2 regions of the Paraburkholderia sp. GAS41 genome follow, and region 2 is predicted to be linked to the other one. Evidence: predicted binding sites of a transcription regulator. Region 2 holds the regulator's gene; the other holds the start of a gene.

Region 1 (7,634 bases), on a different contig from region 2:
CGGGCGCCGCCCGCGCGAAAGCGTCGAGCTGCGTCGCGTGATCGTAAATGCGCTGGATCGTCGGAAACTGTCCCACGTCGATCTTGAAGCGCTGCGCGTTGAACACCTGCGGCACGAGACAGGCGTCAGCCAAGGTCGGCGTGTCGCCGAAACACAGTTTGCCGGTGCGCGAATCGCCCGCCAGATGCTGCTCGAGCGTGGCAAAGCCGGACTCGATCCAGTGCCGATACCACTCGTCACGCGTTGCATCGTCGGTGCCGACCGAGTGCTTGAGATATTTCAGCACGCGCAGATTATTTAGCGGATGGATCTCGCACGCGACCTGCAGCGCCACCGAGCGCACATACGCGCGATCCACCGGCGACTTCGGCAGCAGCGGCGGCTCCGGATGCGTTTCTTCCAGATACTCGATGATCGCGAGCGACTGTTGCAGCACGTGATCGCCCTCCACGAAGGTGGGCACGATCGCATCCGGATTCAGACTGCGGTAAGCCGGTTTGAGCTGCTCGCCACCGTCGCGCAGAAGGTGCACCGGTGCGTAGTCGTAAGGCAGATTCTTCAGATTCAGTGCAATGCGCACGCGAAACGCCGCCGAGCTGCGGAAATAGCTGTAAAGCTTCATATTGACCTGTCTCCTCCCAGACGCACGCTCAGACGACACGCACGCTGAATTCGCCCAGCCCGTCCACGCCGCCCTTCATCGTGTCGCCCTTGACCACCGCACCGACGCCTTCGGGCGTGCCGGTGAAGATCAGATCGCCGGGCTGCAGTTCGAACAGCGTCGACAGATAAGCCACCGTCTCCGCCACCGACCAGATCAACTGCGACACGTCCGAACGCTGCTTTTCCGCGCCGTTGACCGTCAGCCAGATCGCGCCCTTGTCCACCCGTCCCACTTTCGCGGCCGGATGAATCGGACCGAGCGGTGCCGAGTGATCGAAACCCTTCGCGGTGTCCCACGGACGGCCCAGCTTCTTGGCTTCGGCCTGCAAGTCGCGCCGCGTCATGTCGAGCCCGAGCGCGTATCCGTAGACATGGTCGAGCGCCTGCTCGACCGAGATGTCTTTACCCGCCTTGCCGATGGCCGCGACCAGCTCCATCTCGAAGTGCACGTTTTTCGACTGCGGCGGATACGGAAATTCGCCGGTCGCGCCGGGCGCGACATAGATCACCGCGTCGGCGGGCTTGCTGAAGAAGAACGGCGGCTCGCGGTCAGGGTCGTGCCCCATCTCGCGCGCGTGCGCCTCGTAATTGCGGCCCACACAGTAGATGCGACGCACCGCGAACTGATCGCTCGACCCGACGACGGGCACCGCGACCACCGGTGCGGGAGCAAACACGTAACTCATCCCGTTCTCCAATCCTGATAGGCGCCGCGTGTGCGGCAATAAAGCGATGAGTGTAACGCGAGGGCGAGCACCGGCGCCGCGAGGGTGGCACAGGCGCACCACGCCTTAGCCGCTGACGAGCACGCGGTCATACGTTGTCGCCCGCTGCCTGGCAGCCTGCAAAATCGGTATAGATGCGATACTCAGTACCCGTGTCGCCGCGCGGGTCTTCTCGGGCCGCGCGGCAGCAACACCTCGATCTCTGATGAACACCGTGGCCACCGCTTAAAGCGCCTGACCACCCAGCCCCACTGAACCCGATGACCGAATCAGCCGAAATCGCCTCCTCCCCGTTTCCCTGCGCCCGTTTTATCAAGGAGATCGGCCGCGGACCGAACGGCGCCCGCGCGCTCACGTCCGAGGACACCCAGGCGCTCTACAGCGCGATGCTCGACGGACGGGTCGGCGAACTGGAACTCGGCGCGGTGCTGCTGGCCTATCGGGTAAAGGGCGAATCCGCCGATGAACTGGCCGCCATGCTGGCAGCCGCCCACGCGTCGTTCGAGCCGGTGCAGATCGCGCACAGCGCCTTCCGGCCAGTTTCCATTCCGAGCTACAACGGGGCCCGCAAGCAGCCGAATCTGGTGCCGCTGCTCGCGCTGCTGCTGGCCCGCGAAGGCGTGCCGGTACTCGTGCACGGCGTCACCGAAGATCCCGGCCGCGTGACCAGTGCTGAAATCTTCGCGCATCTGCAGATCGCACACGCGCAAACGCACGCGGAGATTGAAGACAGCCTGGCCGCGCGACGTCTGGCCTTCGCGCCGATCGCCACCCTCGCGCCGAAGCTCGCGCGCCTGCTCGCCTTGCGGCGCCGCATGGGCGTGCGCAATTCCACGCATACGCTGGTGAAGATCCTGCAGCCGTTCGCGCCAGCAGGGCTGCGGCTCGTGAACTATACGCACCCGCCCTATCGCGAGAGCCTCACGCAGTTGTTCAGCACGCATCCGGATGCCGCCGCTGGCGGTGCGCTCCTCGCGCGCGGCACGGAGGGCGAGGCGGTCGCCGATACGCGCCGTCAGGTCCAGATCGACTGGCTGCATGACGGCATCTGCGATACGCGCGTGGCCGCTGAACGCTCGTCAGCTGACGCGCCCGAGGTGGCGCTGCCGGAAGCGCGCGACGCGGCGACCACTGCCGCATGGATCGATGCCGTGCTGCGCGGCGAGGCGCCGGTGCCCGGCGCGATCGAACGGCAAATCGAAGTGATCGTGGATATCGCAAGAATCTCGCTGTGACAGCCTTCACAAGGCCTTAACGCGGCGCCGCAAGGGCTGCGCAAGGTCCCACGCGCAGCCTGGCGCCTCGGCGCCTGACACGCACGCCACGCGCGCGCGACCAGACCGCTAGCGCCCTCACTCGATCGCGCAACGTGTCGCCTGCCACGCCACCAGCCGCCATTGCCCATCCACCTGAGCGTGAATCGCTGTATACGCGATTGGAAACAGCAACGCGCCGTTGTTCGCCTCCATCTCGATCAACGCGCGGCCGGTCACGATGAAGCTCTCACGCCCCGCGGGCAGCACATCTTGCGACTGGATCTCGATCTGCCGGTAGCGACGGCGTCCGGCGGTAATGCCGTCAATGAACTGCTGCTTCGATTCGCGTTTGCCATTCGTATGGATATAGCTCACGTTGTCGGAGAGCAGCGTGTCGAGCAACGGCCCGTTGCCATCGACCATCGCGCGAAAGCGGTCGCGCTCGAGTCCGCGAATCGCTTCGATCACCTTTTCGGCCATTGCTCAGCCCCTTTGCCTCGACGGGGCCGACAGCGGCCACGGTCGTGAGAAGTTACGTTGCAAATGTAGCTGGCTAAAATTTATACCAGGATCCGGCTCTTTGATACCGCCGTTCGCCAGCTGCTCAATCTGGTCACGCACCCGTTACGTTTGATGGCTGCCGGCATGCCACCGATCGAATCCGGCCCCCGCCCCCAGCCCGAACCGAGCTTTTCCACGGGAAGCGCCCCGCCAAATACCGAGTAAACGCTCTATCTACAAGACGCTGTTAGAGCAATAAATCTTCATAAGAATGCCAAAAGCCGTCAGATTGCCACCTCAAAAGGCCTAAAACGGGTGATTCTGCACCGACAGACGCCATCTACGGCAGATCCTACGCTCATCACCGGGAGACTGCATAAAGGGTATGATGCTATTGAAATCCAAATTTCAATAGCCATGCGGGAACCAGGATACCCCCACACGCTCTAAGTATTAGCACTCGGTTATTCAGAGTGCTAACATCCACGCTGAAGTCGAAGTTCGACTGAGCTATTTGGTAATACCAAGGAGTTTTCTACGTGAGCCACGCAATGACCCTTCCGAGTACTCTGAGCCCGTCGTCGGCTAAGGCCGCTTCGGCAGGTGCACTCGCGCTCTCGCATTCTTCGCTGCTGCCTGGTCAACTGGGCAATATCGACGCCTACATCCAGGCCGTGAACCGGATTCCGATGCTGACGCCGGCGGAAGAACGCCAGTTCGCCACTGAATTTCGCGGCCAGGCCAACCTGGAATCTGCGCGTCGCCTTGTCCTGTCGCACCTGCGGCTGGTGGTTTCGATCGCGCGTAACTATCTGGGCTACGGCCTGCCGCATGCCGACCTGATCCAGGAAGGCAATATCGGCCTGATGAAGGCCGTCAAGCGCTTCGATCCGGAGCAGAACGTACGGCTCGTGTCGTACGCCATGCACTGGATCAAGGCTGAGATTCACGAATACATCCTGCGCAACTGGCGCATGGTGAAGGTCGCCACCACCAAAGCGCAGCGCAAGCTGTTCTTCAACCTGCGCAGCCACAAGCAGGGCCTGGGCGCATTCACGCCGGACGAGATCGAAGGTCTCGCGAAGGAACTGAATGTGAAGCGCGAGGAAGTGTCGGAGATGGAAACGCGTCTGGCCGGCGGCGATATCGCGCTGGAAGGTCAGGTCGAGGACGGCGAGGAAGCGTTCGCGCCAATCGCGTATCTGGCCGACTCGCACAGCGAGCCGACGGCTGTGCTCTCCGCGCGCCAGCGCGACAGGCTGCAGAGCGACGGTATCGCCAGCGCGCTGGAATCGCTGGATGCACGCAGCCGCCGCATCATTGAGGCCCGCTGGCTGCAGGTCGAAGACGATGGTTCGGGTGGTTCGACGCTGCACGATCTCGCCGACGAATTCGGCGTGTCGGCGGAGCGGATTCGCCAGATCGAAGCCAGCGCCATGAAGAAGATGCGCAGCGCACTGAACGAGTACGCGTAACGCTGCTGTAGGGCACCATCCGGCGCCCTGCCAGCCACTAGCCCTGCCCTCGTGAGACGGCGGGGCTTTTTCTTTTCACCCCCAGGAAATCGGCCCCGCCGTTTCCTTGACGTAACGCAAGCTTGCTTGTATTACTGAGGTCGACGGCTGCCCGCCGCGACCCAATGCCACAGTCGCGAACTTCCCCGCTGCCAGCCCCTATCTTAATATCGTTATGTACTCGCCAGGCCGCCCAGGCTGACTGCGCGGCTTGAATCCGACCGGGTCAACCGGTGTGAAGTCGTCCATCGACCGATCATGACCATAACGCTGAATGACAGGAGTCGACCTCGTCCGACCCTGCGTGCGCGGCTCGCCGGCTGGGTGCGCGGCCCGACCTTCGCGCGAGACATCATCGTCGTACTCCTCGTCAAATTCGTACTACTGATGATGCTCAAGTACGCCTTCTTCAACCATCCTTTGGCGGAAAACATGTCCATGCCGCCTACACTTGTCGCGCAGGCACTGCTTTCGGTGCCTGCCTCGCATCCGTCTCAAGGTGATCAACATGCCCGTTAGCGATGTCGTCGATCTTTCGCGCCTCCAGTTTGCCGTGACGGCGCTGTATCACTTTCTCTTCGTACCCCTTACGCTTGGACTGTCGTGGCTGCTCGTCATCATGGAATCCGTCTACGTGATGACCGGCAAGCAGATCTACAAGGACATGACGCAGTTCTGGGGCAAGCTGTTCGGCATCAACTTCGCCATGGGCGTCACAACCGGCCTGACACTCGAGTTCCAGTTCGGCACCAACTGGTCGTATTACTCACATTACGTCGGCGATATCTTCGGCGTACCGCTCGCCGTCGAAGGTCTGATGGCGTTCTTCCTCGAATCGACTTTCGTCGGTCTGTTTTTCTTCGCGTGGAAGCGTTTGTCGCGAGTGCAGCATCTGCTCGTCACCTTCCTCGTTGCACTCGGCTCCAACCTGTCGGCGTTGTGGATTCTGGTTGCCAATGGCTGGATGAACAATCCGGTGGGCGCCGAGTTCAACTACGAAACCATGCGCATGGAACTGTCGAGCATTTTCGCCGTGCTGTTCAATCCGGTCGCGCAGGTGAAGTTCGTGCATACGGTGTCCGCTGGCTACGTCACGGCGTCGATGTTCGTGCTCGGCATCTCGTCGTGGTATCTGCTCAAGCGCCGCGACACTGAATTCGCGCTGCGCTCGTTTGCGATCGCAGCAGGTTTCGGGCTGGCGTCGACGGTCTGCGTGATCGTGCTCGGCGACGAATCCGGCTATCGCACCGGTGAGGTCCAGCAGGTCAAACTCGCCGCCATCGAATCGGAATGGGAGACCGCCCCCGCGCCCGCACCGTTTACGATCTTCGGGATTCCGAACCAGCAGGAACAACGGACCGACTATGCCATCCGGATTCCCTATGCGCTCGGCATTATCGCCACGCGTTCGTTGGATGAACCGGTGCTGGGCCTGAAAGACCTGATCGCGCAAAACGAAATCCGTATCAAGGACGGCATGATCGCGTACAGCGCGCTGCAGGAACTCAAGCAGGGCAATGCCACCGACGAAGCCAGAACGACCTTTGCGCTACACCGCGACAATCTCGGCTATGCCCTGATGCTCAAGCAGTTCACAGCCAACGTCACCGACGCGACGCCGGACCAGATCGCTCAGGCAGCGAAAAAGACCATCCCGCCCGTGTTGCCGGTGTTCTTCTCGTTCCGGATCATGGTGGGACTTGGCATCCTGTTCCTTGCGACCTTCGTGACCGCGTTCTGGTTCTGCGCGCAACGCTCGCTGCTGCTCGACAAGCGCCGCTGGTTCCTGCGCTGGGCGGTGTGGGCGATTCCGTTGCCGTGGCTGGCGGCGGAATTCGGCTGGGTGGTGGCTGAAGTGGGACGCCAGCCGTGGACGATTGCCGGCATCCTGCCCACCGCGTTGTCTGCATCGAGCCTGACGGCTACCGACCTGTACCTGAGTATCGGCGGCTTCGTGGTGTTCTACACGGCCCTCTTCATCATCGAGATCACGCTGATGTTCAAGTACGCCCGCCTCGGTCCGTCGTCGCTGCATACGGGACGCTATCACCACGAATTGCCGCCCACGGGTCAGCCGTCCAAGCCGCTCAGCACGACGCCCGCATGATCTGCCATCAGCCTGCACAGGCGGGTCAAACTGGCCCAGCTACATAAGGGGAAACATCATCATGGATTACGCAACCCTGAAAGTGATCTGGTGGGTCCTGATCGGCGTGCTGCTGATCGGCTTCGCCCTCACCGACGGTTTCGACATGGGCACGGCCATCCTGCTGCCGTTCATCGCGAAGACCGATTCGGAACGGCGCATCGTCGTGAATACGGTCGGCGCGACATGGGAAGGCAACCAGGTCTGGTTCATCACCGCAGGGGGGGCGATGTTCGCCGCGTGGCCACTGGTCTACGCGGCGTCGTTCTCGGGCTTTTACTTCGCGATGCTGCTGGTGCTGTTCTCACTGTTCTTCAGGCCGGTGGGTTTCGATTACCGCAGCAAGCGCGACGATCCGCGCTGGCGCACGGCGTGGGACTGGGCGCTGTTCATCGGCGGCTTCGTGCCGGCGCTGGTGATCGGCGTTGCGTTCGGCAACCTGCTGCAAGGCGTGCCGTTCTCGTTCGACACTGACCTGCGTGTGACCTACCACGGTAGTTTCTTCGCACTACTCAATCCGTTCGCGGTGCTGTGCGGTCTGGTCAGCGTCTCGATGCTAGCCGCGCACGGCGCCGCCTTCGTGAAGATGAAGTCCGATGACGTGATTGCGCGGCGTGCTTCGATTGCGCTGCGCATTGCATCGCTCGCTGCGGTGGTGTTGTTTCTGATCGCGGGAGCGCTGGTTGCAACCGTGATCGGCGGCTATCAGATCGTCGATGCAGCGCCGTTCGACACGGTCGCCAATCCGTTGCTGAAGAGTGTCATAGGCGCACCGGGCTTGTGGCTCACCAACTACTCCACTTACCCGTGGATGATCGCGGCGCCGCTG
Region 2 (7,634 bases):
GAACTCGAACACCGCCTGCAATATCGCAATGATGCGCAGACTCACGCCATGCCGGTCGACCCCGAAGAGCGCGCGGCGTTGGCGCATGCCATGGGTTTTGACGACTACGCGGCGCTGATGACGCGACTCGACGCGCACCGTGAACTGGTCGAACAGCAGTTCGACCAGATCTTTGCCGACAAGGTCTCCGGTCGCGATGGTTGCGGCGCGCCGGAAGACGGCGCGGCGGCGTGGGTGTGGAGCAGCGCGCTGGCCGACGACAGCGCCGACGAAGCGCTGCAGGCGCGGCTCGTCGAACTGGGCATCGCCGAGCCGGCCGAACTGCTGGCGCGCCTGCGTGCCTTATGGCAGTCGTCGCGCTACGCGGGACTCGCCGAGCGTAGCCGGCAGCGCTTCGATATCGTGGCACAGCGCGCGCTCGAAGCCGCGCGCACGCTCGAGCCGGCCGCGCGCCGCGGCGACACGGTGGCGCGCCTGTTCGACCTGCTCGAGGCCGTGAGCCGGCGCGGCGCCTATCTGGCGCTGCTCACCGAGTATCCGCAAGCGTTGCATCGGGTGCTCTCGGTGCTGGGCGCATCGCACTGGGCGGCTGGCTATCTGATTCGCCATCCGCAACTGCTCGACGAACTGCTGGACGACGAGGCGATTGCCAGCCCGTTCGATTGGGCGGAGTTCAAGCGCACGCTGCACTTACGCCTCGCCGCGGCCGACGGCGTGGAACAGCAGATGGATCTGCTGCGCCATGCTCACCAGGCCGAGGTGTTCCGCATTCTGCTAATCGATCTGGCGGGCAAGCTGAGCGTCGAGCACGTGAGCGACCAGCTCTCGGCGCTCGCCGACGCCGTGCTCGACGTCACGCTCGAAGCCGTCTGGAACCAGCTGGCCCGGCGTCACCGCGAGGTGCCGCGCTTTGCGGTCATCGCGTACGGGAAGCTGGGCGGCAAGGAGCTGGGCTATGCCTCGGACCTCGACCTGATCTTCCTGTACGACGATCCTGACGACAATGCAGCGGAAATCTACGCCATGTACACCCGGCGCCTGATCACCTGTCTGACGATGGCCACGGGCGCGGGCACCTTGTTCGACGTCGACCTGCGGCTGCGGCCGAATGGCGAGTCGGGCCTGCTCGTCACCGATCTGGATGCGTTCAGGCGTTATCAGTTGCGCGAAGGCGACGCGGCGAATACCGCGTGGGTCTGGGAACACCAGGCGCTGTCGCGGGCACGCTATTGCGCGGGCGATGCCGAGATCGGCGCGAAGTTCGAAGCGATCCGCGAGCAGGTGCTGACCACGCCGCGCGAGGCCGCACCGCTTGCGCGCGAGATCGTCGACATGCGCGAGCGTGTGGAAGCGGGACATCCCAACCGGACGCAACTGTTCGATCTGAAGCACGATCGCGGCGGGATGGTGGATATCGAGTTCACGGTTCAATACTGGGTGCTGCTGCACGCTGCCCGCGATCCGGAGTTGATCCGCAATACCGGCAATATCGCCTTGCTGCGCGAGGTGTCGCGCTTCGGGATGATGAGCGAGGAGGAGGCCGAGACGGTGGGCGCGGCGTATCGCACTTACCGCAAGCTGCAGCACAAGCTCAGACTCGACGGGATGGAGAAGGCGCGCGTCGAACCGGCCACCGTCGAGGCGGAACGCCTGGCGGTGCTGGCGTTGTGGCAGCGGGTGTTTGGGTGACGGCGGGCTGTCCCGCTTACGCCGCCAGCATTTCCCTGGCGTGCTTGCGGGTGGTGGCGGTGATCTCCAGGCCGCCGAGCATGCGCGCCACCTCTTCGACGCGGCTCGCCTTGTCGAGCGAGGTCACGCTGCTGACCGTGCCGCCTTTGCCGTTCGCGGCCTTCGCCACCTGGAAGTGGTGATCGCCCCGCGCGGCGACCTGCGGCAAATGGGTCACGCACAGCACCTGGCGGGCGCGTCCGAGTTGATGCAGCAATCGCCCGACCACCTCCGCGACCGCGCCGCCAATGCCGGTGTCCACTTCGTCGAATATTAAGGTGGGCGTGGGGCTGGCGGCACTGGCGATCACGGCGAGCGCGAGGCTGATCCGCGCCAGTTCGCCGCCCGAAGCGACTTTCGCCAGCGGCCGCAGCGGCACGCCGGCATGGCCCGCCACCCGGAATTCGACCTGTTCGAGCCCATGCGCGCCGCCTTCCGGCAGTGCCACGAGGGCGACTTCGAAACTGCCGCCTTTCATCGACAGTTCCTGCATGCCGGTCGTGACCGCCGAGCCCAAAGCCTTGGCGGCCTTGGTGCGCGCCTTGGAGAGCTGTCTCGCCTCGGCGAGATAGACTTCCTTCGCTTTGGCTTCAGCGGCGTGCAGGCTGTCCAGGTCGGTGGCGGCGTCGAGCGCGGCCAGTTGCGCGCGACGCGCGGCATGTTCCTCGGGCAGCGTCTGCGGCTGCAAACGGAATTTGCGGGCAGCCGAGTGCAGGGCGTCGACGCGCTTCTCGATCTGCGCGAGGCGCTCCGGATCGAGTTCGAGCCGCTGCGCATAGTGGCTCAGCGAATACGCGGCTTCCTGCAACTGGATCTCAGCGGGTTCGAGGGCGGCGAGGGCGTCGTTCAACGCCGGATCGATCTCCGCAAGGTCGCGCACTTTTGAGACGATCGAGGCGAGATGCGTAATCATCGCCTCGTCGGACTCGGACAGCGCGGCGAGCGCACCCTGCACGCCGTCGATCAGGTTGGCTGAATGCGACAGGCGGTTGTGTTCGGCGTTGACCTCTTCCCATTCGCCCGGTTGCGGGGCGAGCTTGTCGAGTTCGGCCAACTGCCAGGCGAGGCGTTCGCGCTCGAGTTGCAGTTCGCGGTCGCGGGTCCTGGCGAGTTCGATCGCCTGTACCTTGTCGCGCCAGGTGCGCCAGGCGCGGCTCACGACGCCGGCCCTCTCGATCAATCCGGCGTGGGTATCGAACAGTTCGCGCTGGGCGTCAAGGCGCATCAGCAACTGGTGCGCATGTTGGCCGTGGATGTCCACCAGCATTTCGCCCACTTCGCGCAATTGCGCGAGCGTGGCCGCGGTGCCGTTGATGAAGGCCCGCGAGCGGCCGTTCGCGTCGACTACGCGCCGCAACATGACCGTGCTGCCGTGCGGGTCGTCGGCCGCCGCACCGCCCGGCGAGCCGAGGGCCTGCTCATCGAGCCACTGCTCGACTTGCGCATGGGTTTCGAATTCCGCCGTGATGTCGGCACGGGCTTCGCCGGTGCGCACGACGCTGGCGTCGGCGCGGGCGCCGAGCGCCAATGCGAGGGCGTCGATCAGGATCGACTTGCCGGCGCCTGTTTCACCTGAAAAAACCGTAAAGCCGCTGTCGAATTCAAGGTCGAGCGCGGCGACGATGACGAAGTCGCGTATCGAAAGGTGGCGAAGCATGGAGGCGTCTGGTGGGCGTGGGTTACCGGCTGGGGCGATCCGCTCAGGGCTTGATGTCGTCTTCGTGCGACGGGTATTCGTTCCAGTGAAGCTTCTTGCGCAACGTCGCGAAGTAGCTATAGCCGACCGGATGCAGCAACGGCACGGTATGGCGCGAGCGGCGCACTTCGATGGTGTCGTTGTGTTCGAGCGCAGTGAACGACTGCATGTCGAAATTGACGTTCACGTCCCGGCCCGCGACGATCTGGATGCTGACCTTCGAGTCGTCCGGCAGCACGATGGGCCGGTTCGACAGCGCGTGCGGCGCGATCGGCACCAGCACGATGCCTTGCAACTGCGGATGCAGGATCGGCCCGGCCGACGACAGCGCGTACGCGGTCGAGCCGGTGGGTGTGGCGACGATCAGCCCGTCCGAGCGCTGGTTGTACATGAAGCGCCCGTCGACCGAGACGTGCAGTTCCGCCATCCCCGAGAAGCCGCTACGGTTCACCACCACGTCGTTGAACGCGAGCGCGTGGTAGATCGGGCTGCCGTCGCGCATGATGCGCGCCTCGAGCAGCGTACGTTCCTCGCGCTCGAAGTGCCCGCCGAGCATCTGCGGGACGATGACCTGCATGTCGGAAATCGGGATGTCGGTGATAAAACCGACCCGGCCGTGGTTGATGCCGATCAACGGAGTCCGGTAGGGCGCGAGCTGGCGGCCAATGCCGAGCATCGTGCCGTCACCGCCGAGCACCACGGCCACGTCGGCGCGCGCGCCGATCTCCGCGGGACGCAGGGCCGGGTAATCAGTCACGCCGATCTCCGCGGCGGTGTCCGCTTCGAACACCACGTCGAAGCCGCGCTTCGCGATGCACGAGGCGAGCGCGGTCAGCGGCTCGCCGATACCTGGCGTATTGTTGCGCCCGACGAGCGCGACGGTCTTGAACTGGCTGGTAACTTGCATGCCGGCATTACACCATAGGTGGGGGCTGAAAAGAACCGTCCGGCGCCACACAGGCGCCGGCGCGGGGCGGGGGCGCAAGATGCTGGCGAGGATTGTCGCTAGAATGGTCAAGCGCTGATGACAGGGGGCACGCGGGGACTGCACCGAACGCACGGGCGCGGATCTGCGCGGAGCGCCGCGCCGCCGGTCTTGCTGTGCGGACGGTCCCACACGGAACGAGGGCTGATATTGTTAGCGCTCGCGGTTGTTGCGTCATTAAGCTAAAATTTTCGGTCATGCTAGATCCCCGCGCACAAACCCTCCTCAAAACGCTGATCGAGCGCTACATCGCCGAAGGTCAGCCGGTCGGTTCGCGCACGTTGTCCCGCTATTCCGGTCTGGAATTGAGTCCGGCAACCATCCGCAATGTGATGTCCGATCTGGAGGAGCTGGGGCTCGTCATCAGCCCGCATACCTCGGCGGGACGAATTCCCACGCCGCGTGGCTACCGCCTCTTCGTCGACACCATGCTCACCGTCGAGTCCGCCGCGGACGAAGAAGCCGTTACCCGTACCGTCAAGACCACCCTGCAGGCGGGCGAGCCGCAGAAGATCGTCGCGGCTGCGGCGAGCGTGCTGTCCAATCTGTCGCAGTTCGCGGGCGTCGTGCTGACGCCGAGGCGCAGCCACGTGTTCAAGCAGATCGAGTTCATGCGCCTGTCGGACAAGCGCATCCTGCTGATCATCGTCACGCCCGAGGGCGACGTGCAGAACCGCATCATGGCGACGCAGCGTGACTTTTCGCCGTCGCAACTGGTGGAGGCGTCCAACTACATCAACGCTCACTTCGCCGGTCTCTCGTTCGACGAGGTCCGCCGGCGCCTGCGCGATGAGATCGACGAACTGCGCGGCGACATGACCACGCTGATGCACGCTGCCGTCACCGCCAGCACCGACGAGGCGGACACCGGTGAGACCGTGCTGATCTCCGGCGAGCGCAAACTGCTCGAAGTGGCCGACCTGTCTTCCGACATGGCGCGGCTGCGCAAGCTGTTCGATGTATTCGACCAAAAGACCAGCCTCCTTCAGTTGCTCGACGTGTCGAGTCACGCCCAGGGCGTGCAGATTTTCATTGGCGGCGAGTCGAACCTCGTGCCGATTGAAGAAATGAGCGTGGTGACCGCGCCCTACGAAGTGAACGGCAAGATCGTCGGCACGCTCGGCGTGATCGGACCGACGCGGATGGCTTACAACCGGGTGATCCCGATTGTGGACATCACGGCACGGCTGCTCTCGCTCACGCTTAGTCAGCAATAACCTCCATCCGCTACGGACGGCGGCGCCCCATGGGGATGCTCGCCGCTGACCTTCGCGCAACGCCCGGAACCGTGTGCTCATGATGCGGGGTGCCGCCGGGCTTGCCAATCGGCCGAATGGCCAGGTATCGGCGGCGGATCGCGCCGCTATAATGGTTTCCACCTGAAACGTTCTTTCGCCGCAAGCGGCGCATCCTGTTGCCTATGCGTTTCGATCTCGAGCGGCCATCTCAACCGGCCACAGCCCACCGTGTGGCGGTGTTGCTGATTAATCTGGGCACGCCTGACGCTCCAACGCCGAAGGCCGTGCGGCGCTATCTCGCGCAGTTTCTGTCGGACGCTCGGGTAGTCGAGATTCCCGCCGTCATCTGGCAGGTCATTCTGCGGCTGGTGATCCTGCCTTTTCGCGGGCGTTCGTCGGCGCGGAAATATGCCGCGGTGTGGACGGCGGAAGGCTCGCCGCTGCGCGTTTTCACGGAGAAGCAGGTGGAAGGGCTGCGGCATCTGCTGCAGGCGAACGATTACACGGTGCTCGTCGACTACGCCATGCGTTACGGTGTGCCGGGCATTCCGGACATGCTGAATCAGCTCAAGCTGGCCGGCGCCGAACGTGTGCTGCTGGTGCCGATGTATCCGCAATACTCGTCGTCGACCACTGCCACGGCCTTCGACGCCGCGTTTTCCGCGTTGGCGCGCATGCGCAACCAGCTGGAAATTCGCACCATCCGTCAATATGCCGACCATCCCGCCTACATTGCGGCACTGGCTGCGCAGGTGCATCAGTACTGGCACGCTCATGGGCGCCCGGATTTCGCGGCGGGCGACAAGCTGGTGTTGAGTTTCCACGGCGTTCCCAAGCGCACGCTCGACCTGGGCGACCCTTATCACGAGCAATGTCAGCTCACGGGAGCACTGCTGATGCAGGCACTTGAACTGACATCGGTCGAATGTCGCATTACGTTCCAGTCGCGCTTCGGCAAGGCGGAGTGGCTGCAGCCGTACACCGCGCCGACGCTCAAGGAACTGGGCGCCGCGGGTGTGCGCCGGGCCGACGTGTTCTGTCCGGGTTTTACGGCCGATTGCCTCGAAACGATCGAGGAAATCGGCATGGAGGTCCGCGACGAGTTCGTGCATGCCGGCGGCAAGGAGTTTCACCGCATTCCTTGCCTGAATGCCTCGCATGCGTGGATTGCCGCGCTGGGTGAAATCGTCGCGCAGAATCTGCAGGGGTGGCCGGTGCAGGCGCCATCCGTGCAAGGCGTAGTGGAGGCGTGAGCGCTCGAAGCGCGAGACTGAGCAATGAACTACAGAATCTCAACAGAACCGGGTGCGCGTCTGCGCATCGACAAGTGGCTGTGGGCCGCGCGCTTCTTCAAGACGCGCTCATTGGCGGCGGATGCGGTCGAAAAAGGCCGCGTGCGTATCGGCGGGGCTGCGGTCAAGCCGGCAAAGGACGTGCGGGTCGGCGATCTCGTTGAGATCGAGATCGAAAGGATAATCTGGCAGGTGGAAGTGCTGGGCGTGTGCGACGTGCGCGGACCGGCCAGCGTGGCGCAGACGCTTTACGCGGAGACCGGGGACAGCAAGATAAAGCGGCAGGTGGAGCAGGAACGGCGCAAGACGTATCGCGAGCCGGCCGCCGCGTTGCATGGGCGCCCAACCAAGCGCGACCGACGCATTATCGACAAACTTTCAGGTGGGGATTGAACAGTTGTTCCATGGTGGCGTGTACGCCGCCATACTCGGTCGTGCTGTCGTTCACTGCCCCGGACATACAGATGGTCGTGGTTCCCGCAATGAGCACCAAAGCGACCACGGATATTGCGAAGGTCAGTTTCACGGTACTCCCCCGAAAGGATGCTGAACGAATGCGGTAGGCTTATTGAAGTGGCATACACCGGGCTAGGGTAAACGTGCCTTTCCCGATCAGTCTTTGCAGTTTAGGTCAGTCCGCAACCCCACTCAATCTCATTCTGATGAAGTCAGAGTAATGGTTGTAACGAGGCATT

Evidence for each region. Region 2 encodes HrcA, which represses chaperone genes, less so after heat shock. Its sites were predicted from a motif close to TTAGCACTCNNNNNNNNNGAGTGCTAA; they were not measured.
Region 1: the regulator HrcA is predicted to act here: its motif matches at 3,599-3,625, upstream of rpoH (RNA polymerase sigma factor RpoH).

Annotation. Positions count from the first base shown of each region.
Region 1 covers NZ_JBNDMK010000024.1:46,538-54,171, forward strand. The annotation lists gene maiA (maleylacetoacetate isomerase) at 1-622, opposite strand, end outside; gene P3T43_RS27310 (fumarylacetoacetate hydrolase family protein) at 651-1,349, opposite strand; gene ybiB (DNA-binding protein YbiB) at 1,649-2,623, shown strand; gene P3T43_RS27320 (nuclear transport factor 2 family protein) at 2,741-3,124, opposite strand; gene rpoH (RNA polymerase sigma factor RpoH) at 3,685-4,620, shown strand; gene cydP (cytochrome oxidase putative small subunit CydP) at 4,918-5,178, shown strand; gene P3T43_RS27335 (cytochrome ubiquinol oxidase subunit I) at 5,168-6,766, shown strand; gene cydB (cytochrome d ubiquinol oxidase subunit II) at 6,828-7,634, shown strand, end outside.
Region 2 covers NZ_JBNDMK010000034.1:43,666-51,299, forward strand. The annotation lists gene glnE (bifunctional [glutamate--ammonia ligase]-adenylyl-L-tyrosine phosphorylase/[glutamate--ammonia-ligase] adenylyltransferase) at 1-1,689, shown strand, start outside; gene recN (DNA repair protein RecN) at 1,706-3,385, opposite strand; gene P3T43_RS32150 (NAD kinase) at 3,429-4,331, opposite strand; gene hrcA (heat-inducible transcriptional repressor HrcA) at 4,607-5,626, shown strand; gene hemH (ferrochelatase) at 5,830-6,900, shown strand; gene P3T43_RS32165 (RNA-binding S4 domain-containing protein) at 6,925-7,332, shown strand.